DNA from 2 places in the Anaeromicrobium sediminis genome. Region 1 is predicted to be linked to the other one. Evidence: riboswitches for the same ligand, from Rfam matches in the RefSeq annotation. Region 1 holds a riboswitch; the other holds the start of a gene.
What was found. Region 1 has a riboswitch for cobalamin ahead of CCE28_RS21150 (ABC transporter substrate-binding protein). Riboswitches for the same ligand answer to the same signal wherever they lie in the genome.
Positions count from the first base shown of each region.

Region 2: it holds a riboswitch for cobalamin, as region 1 does, so the genes downstream of both, CCE28_RS14210 (aspartate-alanine antiporter-like transporter) here and CCE28_RS21150 (ABC transporter substrate-binding protein) in region 1, are expected to answer to the same signal.

Region 1 is NZ_NIBG01000037.1:4,336-9,300, forward strand. It holds gene CCE28_RS21140 (MATE family efflux transporter) at 1-930, shown strand, start outside; gene CCE28_RS21145 (hypothetical protein) at 1,250-1,483, shown strand; gene CCE28_RS22415 (hypothetical protein) at 1,776-1,925, opposite strand; cobalamin riboswitch at 2,003-2,176, shown strand; gene CCE28_RS21150 (ABC transporter substrate-binding protein) at 2,404-3,414, shown strand; gene CCE28_RS21155 (FecCD family ABC transporter permease) at 3,416-4,477, shown strand; gene CCE28_RS21160 (ABC transporter ATP-binding protein) at 4,470-4,965, shown strand, end outside.
Region 2 is NZ_NIBG01000013.1:44,802-49,766, reverse strand. It holds gene CCE28_RS14220 (YczE/YyaS/YitT family protein) at 1-183, shown strand, start outside; gene CCE28_RS14215 (acetyl-CoA hydrolase/transferase family protein) at 386-1,888, opposite strand; gene CCE28_RS14210 (aspartate-alanine antiporter-like transporter) at 1,951-3,183, opposite strand; cobalamin riboswitch at 3,326-3,528, opposite strand; gene CCE28_RS14205 (hypothetical protein) at 3,820-4,251, shown strand; gene pepV (dipeptidase PepV) at 4,350-4,965, shown strand, end outside.

The DNA.
Region 1 (4,965 bases):
CCCCTAATGTGTTTAATGTTTTTATTCGGATTTACGAATAGGGTAGTAGGAAAGCCAGAATTATATTTAAAGGGTATGATTTTAAGTATAATTGTTAATATAAGTTTAGACTTTATACTTATAAAAGAATTAAGCTTAGGAATAATGGGAGCAGCATTTGCTACAGGAACAGCGTACGTATCAGCATTTTTTATTGTAGTACGTCCTATGTTAGATAAAAAGAATATAGTAAATATATTTAGTGGTAAATTTGATAAATCAACAATAGTACCAATGGCATATAATGGTTCATCAGAAGGAGTAATTGCAATTGCAATAGCAACAACTGCATATGTATTTAATATGGCATTTATGAAAATAGCTGGGGAAGCTGGTGTTGCAGCATTTACAACAATAAATTATATATCTCAATTTGGAACACTTATAATGTTTGGAATATCAGATGGAATAGGACCTATACTTAGCTATAATTATGGATATAAAAAACATGATAGATTAAATAATACATTAAAGTTAGCATCAAGGGTAAATATAGTTGTTGGAGTAGTTTTATTCTTTATCTTATTTGGATTTGGAAAACAGTTAGTATCATTATTTGCAAGTGGAAATGAAGAGATTTTAAACTTAGCAGTAAGTGGATCCAAACTATATGCCTTTTCCTTTTTACTGTGTGGATTTAATATAATTAATTCGGGATATTTTACAGCAATAGGGGATGCTAAAGCATCTATTATAATAGCAGCAAGTAGAGGGATAGTATTTATAATTTTAGGAATAAATATACTTCCCATGACTTTAGGAATGAGTGGAGTATGGCTTACAGTTCCATTTGCTGAATGTATGACATTTATTATAGGTATGTATTTAATTAAGCAAAATAACAATTTAATGGATAAAAAAGATTTAAACTATGAACACCTTCGTTGTTAATCATAAGGTGCCCCAAATATAATGGTGGTTTCCGTGGAATAAAAAAGGAAATTGGTATGGAGTTTTAACTTTAATTGAATATAATTAATAGGCAATAGGTCTTTGCAAAGTTATTATATAATTCAAGCCCCTTTAGAATTTCTAAAGGGGCTTGAATTATATAATAAAAAATACAAAAAAATCCAAAACATTAATTTTCCTTCACAAAACCATCACATGGGGTAAGTAGAATTTTCTTATAAATAAACCTAACTTATTTGCAAAAATAATCTAAGAAGAATCTATAGAATGATGTAGCTGCAAGGGAGGAACAAAAGGAATGAAATATTCAAAAAAAGCTTTAAAAAAAGTAGTACAAGGGCTAAAAAATATCTTTGATGCAACTGCTGAGGAAGTAGCAAAGGCCATGAGAGAGGCAGAATACACAGCGGAAGAAGTGGCACACGGCATAAAGGAAGTCTATAATGCACCTGATGGAGATATATTTGATGCGTTGGATTATGCTGGATACAGTACCAATGAGATAGATGATGCAATAATGAGTATGATTTGACTTAATGATGGTTTTCTTATTTAATATGGTTATTTTACAAAAATAAATGAAATTATAGACAAGTATTGCCACATGTTTGAATATAATAACTTTAACGAGGTAAAAATTGGAATATGAAAGAGGAGAAATACATATGAAAAAAATTAAAAGAAGAAAAGTTATGCGGGAAATTAAGAAAACAAAAGTCACAATAATAAGTATATTAATAGGTATAATGATTGGGACAATAATCGGAATGATAGGTAGTTAGATAACGGGGATAGTTGAGCGTGGTTTTTACTCAAACTAAGGGTTACGGTATATAGTCGGAGTCTGTACTTCTAAGTGTACAAAATAAAACTATAATTTTTAAAAATTGAATATCACCTACAACATCTTCAACTATAGATATTATCTTACCTTCTTTAATAATATCTACTATATATTCCATATCTGAATACATATTAAGTCTAAAATGCATTTTATAATGTTGAAATTTGTAAAAGCAATTGTTATAATTGTATTGATCCAATTATAACAATTGAATATCTTGTTTTGGGTACCAATATAAGGTTTAATAGGGAAAGTGGTGAAAATCCACTGCAGCCCCCGCTACTGTATACGGAGACAAAGCCAAATCCACTGGATTAATCTGGGAAGGATGGTAGAGAATGACCCGTGAGCCAGGAGACCTGCCTAAAGCTGTATATGGAACTTCGGAGGGAAGTAAGACCATAGAGTAGAACTATTTGAAAGATATTATCTTTTATTTTGATAAAGTTTTTTAAGTTAATAGAGATACGCTGTGCCTCCGTTTTTGCGGAGGCTTTATTTTTTTCTCTAGTATCTTACTGGGATTACTTTTATTAAAGTTAAAAGATTTAATATGATGGTACATGGTTACATTATTTAAAATACAAACATAAAAAAGGAGGACACAAATGAAAAAAATATCTTTACTTCTAGTATTTGTTTTAATATTTTCATTTACTGGGTGTACAAAGGATGAAACTACAAAAGCTGTAAATGAAGATGTGAAAATTGAAGAGACAAAGGAAACAAGGGAATATGAACCTATAACATTTAACTATGAAATTTACGGTGAAAATTATGAGATAACATTTGAAAAAGCTCCTGAAAGAGCTGTTACATTATCTCAGTTTATGACAGAAATGCTTTTAGCTCTAGGTCTTGAAGATAAAATGGTAGGAACAGCTTTTATGGATAATGAAATTTATCCAGAATTTAAAGAGGCTTACGAAAGTATACCTGTTCTTTCTGATAAATATCCTTCTAAAGAAGTGCTATTTTCTGTAGGACCAGACTTTGTATCTGGATGGGAATCAGCTTTTAATGAAAAGAGAGTAGCTTCAGCTACTGATATGATGGATAACGGAATAAATCCATATTTAGCCACATCCATAGGCGGTAGTGGTTCATTAGAAGGAGTTTATAAAGATTTTAGAGATTTAGGAAAAATATTTGCAGTAGAAGAAAAGGCTGAGGAAGTAATTAAAAAAATGAAAACAGAAATAAAAGGGATTCAAGACAAAATAGGGGATATTTCAGAAGAGGAAATGGTAAAAGTTTTTGTTTATGATTCTGGTGAAAAGGAACCTTTTGTTGTAGCTGGTGGAGGAATTAGTGGAGATATTATAAGACAATCAAAGGGAAAAAATATATTTGATCATATTAACAAGGGCTATGCAACTGTATCCTGGGAAGAAGTAGTTGAAAAAAATCCTGAGGTGATCGTAATAGTTGATTATGGAGATACAGATTATGATGCAAAATTAAACTTCTTAAAAGAACATCCGGCTTTACAGCATATAAAAGCTATAAAAGAAGAGAGATTTGTAAAAGTAAGCCTTGCAGATATGTCACCTGGTATTAGAAATACAAAAGCCATAGAAGAACTTGTAAAGGGATTCTATCCAGAAAAGTTTGAGTAAGATGAAGATTTTTGAGAAAAAACTATATTTTACAATATTATGTATAACTTTAAGTGTAGGCCTTATAGCATCCATAATAGCTTCAATTAGTTTAGGGCCTATAACCTTAGATTTTAAAGAAGTATGGAAAATTATAGCTAGTAAGTTGTTTTTCAAAGAGATTTTTCAATGTACTTGGAAAAAAACCACAGAAAGTATTGTTTGGAATTTGAGGTTTCCTAGGACTTTGTTAGCTATAATTGCTGGAGCAGGCCTTTCACTTTGTGGTATAATGATGCAAGCTTTAACTAAAAATCCATTAGCTAACCCTTATATTTTAGGTATATCATCAGGAGCATCTACTGGAGCTGTAATGATAATTATATTTGGAGGTTCTAGCATATTTGGAATACAGAATGTTTCCATAGGAGCCTTTATTGGGGCATTACTAGCAAGTTTATTAGTTTTTATACTATCTAGACAAAATGGTGTTTTTTCTTCAACACGTCTAGTACTAACAGGTGTATCAATAGCTGCTCTTTTTTCAAGTATAACGAGCTTTTTAATATTTACAGCACAAGATTATTCAAAGGTTCATGAGGCATTATTTTGGATGACAGGAAGTTTAGGTGGAGCTAAATGGGGCAATTTATTATGGCCTTCTGCTTGGCTACTAATTTCCTATGTGTTTCTAATTATATTTTCAAGAGGCTTAAATAGTTTATTGTTAGGAGAAGGAGTGGCAATTACTTTAGGGGTAGATACAAAATTTTTAAAAAATATGATTCTTTGTTTAGGAAGTATACTAACCGGATTTGTGGTATCAATAACAGGTGTTATAGGGTTTGTAGGACTTATAGTTCCTCATATATGCAGAACATTAGTAGGGGCAGATCATAAAAGAGTATCTACACTATCTCTTTTATTAGGACCGATTCTACTTATTTGGGCAGATATTTTGGCTAGGATGATAGCTAGACCTGAAGAAATACCCATTGGAGTAATTACCGCATTGTTAGGAGCACCATTTTTTATATGGTTAATAAGAAAGAGCTCTTATTCTTTTGGAGGAAAAAATGGATAGATTAGAAGTTTCAGATTTAGAATTTTCTATAGATGATAAAAAAATAATTGATAATATAAATTTATGTGTAAAAGAGAATAAGTTTGTTGGACTCATTGGACCAAATGGATGCGGTAAGTCAACATTGCTTAAAAATATATATAGATTATATAAACCACATAAAGGAGCTATATATCTAAATGGAACAAATATAGAAAAAATAAAAAATAAAGAAATAGCTAAAAATATGTCAGTTGTTTCTCAGGAAAACAATCATCAATTTGATTTCACTGTAAAGGAAATAGTATTGATGGGAAGATATGCACATAAAGGTTTGCTAGATAGTAATACAGAAAAGGATGAAGAAATAGCTTTTGATTCTTTAGAAAGAGTGGGGTTAAAAGATTTTTATGATAGAAGTTTCCTTAGTCTATCTGGTGGAGAGAAGCAAAGGGTTTTAATAGCCAGAGCATTGACCCAAAATGCAAAAACTATAATACTAGATGAGC
Region 2 (4,965 bases), on a different contig from region 1:
ACCGTATTAGTTGTAGGATATTTACTAGGAGGAATAGTAGGAATAGGTACTGTTATAGTTACACTTTGTGGAGGATATATACTTAATAAAATATTTGTATTCAATGGATTTGATCCGAAAAAAACTAATCAAAGAAAGATATATGACTATTTTATAGAAACACAGGAAATGGTGAAAAATTAATTTATGTGGAACTATTTTAGCTCCATAAATGAAAAAATTCTGACAGTGAAGTAAGTAGGACTTAATATAGTGTGTATATAATAATGTGGGGTTTCTATTCTATATTAAGTGAATAACCCATGTTGTTATGTTCAACACTGTCAAAATTTTTTCATTTATGGAGCTTTATAGATATAGGAATGAATATGGTTAGTATTTCATATTAATCCACATGCATAGTGTTAGTATTAATAAATCTAGTATGCCAACTTAGGGCTTTATCTAATGTGTGTGGAGTATGCTTAGACTTATTTTTTAAAGCGTGATTATAGTAATCCCTAAGTAGTGGTCTAAAGTCTGGATGAGAACAATTTTCTATTATGCACTTGGCACGTTCTTTAGGACTAAGACCCCTAAGGTCTGCTACACCTTGTTCTGTTATTATAACCATAACATCGTGTTCTGTATGGTCATGATGAGATACCATAGGCACTACTGAAGATATGGCACCATTTTTAGCCACAGATGGAGTGGTGAATATGGATAAATATGCATTTCTAGTGAAATCCCCTGAACCACCTATCCCGTTCATCATTTTTGAACCCATAATATGAGTAGAGTTAACATTTCCATAGATATCCACTTCTATGGCTGTATTCAAGGCTATTATGCCCAACCTCCTAATAATCTCTGGATGATTACTTATTTCTTGTGGTCGTAAAATGATTTTTTCTTTATAATATTTTATATTTTCCTTAAATCGCTCTAAACCTTCACTAGATGGTGTTATGGATGTTCCTGATGCAAATAAAACTTTACCGCTATCTAATAAATCTAGCATGGAATCCTGTATAACTTCCGTATAGCATACTAGATTCCTAAAGCTGGAATTATTTAACCCTGCTAAAACGGCATTTGCCACACTACCTACTCCTGATTGAAGAGGAAGTAATTCATTTGTTAATCTTCCTGATTCCACTTCCTTTTCTAAAAATTCAATAAGGTTATGAGAAATTTTTTCAGATATAGGATCTATAGGGGCCAGTGGCCTTACATTATCTTTTATATCAGTAACTACTATGGCAGCTATTTTATCAATTTCACAAGGGATAGAATAAGTTCCTATTCTATCATTAGGCATCATTATTGGAATGGCCCTTGTAAAGGGTGGCTTTTTAGGCATATATATATCGGCCATACCTTCTAGTTCTAGAGGTTGACTAGTATTTATTTCCACAATAATCTTATCGGCCATTTGTATATAAGTTGGAGAAGTTCCTACAGAAGTAGAAGGAATTATATGGCCTTCTTCTGTTATGGCAACAGCTTCTATAATTGCCACATTAATTTTTCCTAAGAATCCTAGCTTAGTATAATGGGGAACGTGACTTAGGTGCATATCTAAGTATTCACAATTACCATTATTTGTAGAGTTTCTTAAACTCTCGTTAGTTTGGTAAGGAAGTCTTTTATTTAATAAATTATTTTTTGCCAATATACCATCTAATTCTTCACCTACAGAGGCACCCGTATACAAATTGATTTTAATATTTTCACCCGTTTCTTTTACTAAGTCTGCCAATGCCATAGGTACTGCTTTAGGATATCCAGAAGGAGTAAAACCACTTGTGGCCACATTCATTCCGTCTTTAATTAACATAGCAGCTTCCTTAGGGGAACAGACCCTATCTAGTAAATCTTTATTTCTAATTCTATCTAAACACATAACATATCCTCCTAAAATTTTAATATTGTAGAATCAATAGGTCGTTTCAATTAAGGTCTATTTTATATAACAGTTCTTTGTAATAAAATGGTGAATATTATCATTCCAAATAGAGCAAAGGGATAACTGGCCCCATAGCCTGTTGCCACATAATCACTATCAGATGAATCGATAGCTGCCCCAAGTCCAGGCGTACTTGTCATTCCTCCGCATATTGCACCTGATAGCATAATCCAATTTATTTTAAGGACATATCGTCCTATTAAGAATCCAATAAGAACTGCAAACAAAGAACATAAAAGGGCAACAAATAGTAAGATAAATCCCTCACCCCTAATATTAGTTAAAGTAGAATAACCATATCTAAGGCCTACAATAGATAAAAATATGGATAGGGTTAGATCTCTTATGGCACTTAGAATTTTAGTGTCCATTCTAAAATTCATGAAACCTATTTTTCCTATATGGCCTAGTAGTAGGGCAGAGACTAATACTCCACCTGTAGAGCCTAAACTAAAATAATTGATTGCAGGTCCTAAATAAATTTTTATTTGTCCTATAAAAAAACCTACTATACATACAAATAAAAAGGGCAGTATTTCAAAATTAAGATTGTCTAAATCTATCTTTTCTTTTTCATTATCCATTTCACGTATGAAAGAAATTTTCTCCTTTTCAACGTCAATTTTAAATATTATAGGTAAAAGCTGCATAGAGAATATAACTACTATTACTCCAGGAATATAGCCAACTGCATATCCAAGGCCTACCATGGATTCTGTACCTTTTCCTAAAGCTGAAACGGATTCAAGGGCGGCAGCTAATCCAGGAGAGCTTGTTAATGCACCCACATAAACACCAGATAATGCAAAAATATTTATATTTTTATTTAAAAGAGAAACAATATAACAGCTAAGGGCTCCTGTAAGGGTAATTAGGAAACCTAGTAGCATAAATTTAAAACCATATTTTTTTACTACCTTACCTATATCTGTGGAAGCTAAAAGACCTACAGATGCAATGAAGCAGATTAGGGTAAATAAAAATAATTCCTTTGGAACTAATCCATTTGAAAGTATTTTTTGTGCATAAGCAGGCATTGATGAATCATTAGTATATGGAATTACATATTTCTTGTAAGTAAACCATCCAATAAAGAGTCCTGTGAACAATCCACCTGAATTGCCTAGTTTGATTCTCTTGTATTGAAATTTACCTATAATTAGACCCGATATGACAGACATAAATATTAGTACAAATGGATCCGTGACGAATTTTACGTAATCAAAATTCATAAAAACATATCCTCCTTAATAAAATGAAATAAAAAAATCTCCCTTATCACAAGAGAGATTAGTTACAAATAGGTAGTGAAAATAGGCATGGCTATTTTACATAAGACCTTATCATAACACCTCCTCATCCTCGTGAGTAATTACGGCGTTTATCTTTATGGCAGGTCTCCTGACTTAAGATCATCATAAACCTATACCTTCCCATTTTTAAATAAAAACAGTGGTATAACATAGGTTTACTCCCTATTACAGTGGCGGGACCGTGTTGGATTTTCACCAAACTTCCCTTTTAAATTTTTAGCCTGTAATTAAAAGACTAAAAATACCATAAAGTTCCGTATAGAATTGTTTAAAGTGATTGTATAACAAGAAATATGAAAATGTCAACAAAGATTCAATATTTGTAATATTCTTTCTTATGGCACGAAAGTTGTCTTTTTGTGCTAAATTCTTGTAAGTGAGTAATTAGAAGTTATAAGAGGTGTTTTCATAAAAAGTAAAAACTTAAAAAGTTAGATAATTATCAAACATAAAGTGGAACATTAATTATAATATTTCATTTTTTATGTAGATTAAGTGTTCCATAGATAGGGCTTGTATCATATATATGTATTAACCAGTAAGGAGTGTGTTTGCATGTATTATGATTTTTCAGTGGATACAAGTGACAGAAAGAATTATTTTTATTTATATAAAGAGGATTCTATTAGAAAAGGCATATACTTAGGTCCCATAATTGGACAAGGGTATATGGGAGAAATATATGTGGAGTTTCATAAAGTTAAAGTTAAGGATAAAGTTAATGAAGAACTTTATTATTTAACATTAGATTGTTCAGATAAACTCATAAGTAAATATTTATTTATTAGTTCAGAGGTAAATGATGTATTTAATATAGGTCATAAAGTTAAAGTTAATCTTAAAGTTAATGATGAAGTTGAAATATACCTTTATTCTCATGATGGACTTAAAGTAAATGAGCATGTAGTTAAAGTTAAATTTAAAGTTCAACATGAAGATGAAAAGTTTTCATTAAAGTATAACTTTTGCCCTAATGCCCACAAGTAGGTTGAATAAGCCTTATGTGGGTATTATTTTGCTTAAAAGAGGAAAAATAAGAAAAAATTAGAATATAGAAAGTAACTATATAAAACAGAGGTGAAAGTATGAGACTAGAGGAAAGAATTACTGATCTTAAAGAGGACATAATTAAAAGTACCCAAGAAATAATTAGGATTAAAAGTGTAAAGGCAGAACCAGACGGGGACATGCCCTTTGGTAAAGGGGTAAATGATTGTTTAAATTATGCCCTTAGTTTATGTGAGAGTTTTGGATTTAAAACTAAGAATGTGGACAACTATGCAGGTTATGGGGAAATTGGTGAAGGTAGTGAAATGATAGGAATACTAGTTCACTTAGATGTGGTACCAGAAGGAGATAACTGGACATATCCTCCATATGAGGCTAAAATTCATGATGATAAAATCTATGGACGTGGAACTATAGATGACAAGGGGCCTGCCATAAGTGCCATATATGCCATGAAAGCCATTAAAGATAGTGGTATTCCACTGAATAAGAGAATTAGAATAATATTTGGTACAGATGAAGAAAGTGGATGGGAAGGAATTAACTATTATCTAGAAAGGGAAGAAGTTCCTACTATGGCTTTTACACCTGATGCAGATTTCCCTGCTATCCATGGAGAAAAGGGCATATTAATGTTTGATTTAGTTAAGAAAATAAATAGGGAATGTAGAGTGACCAAAATAAAGGGTGGTA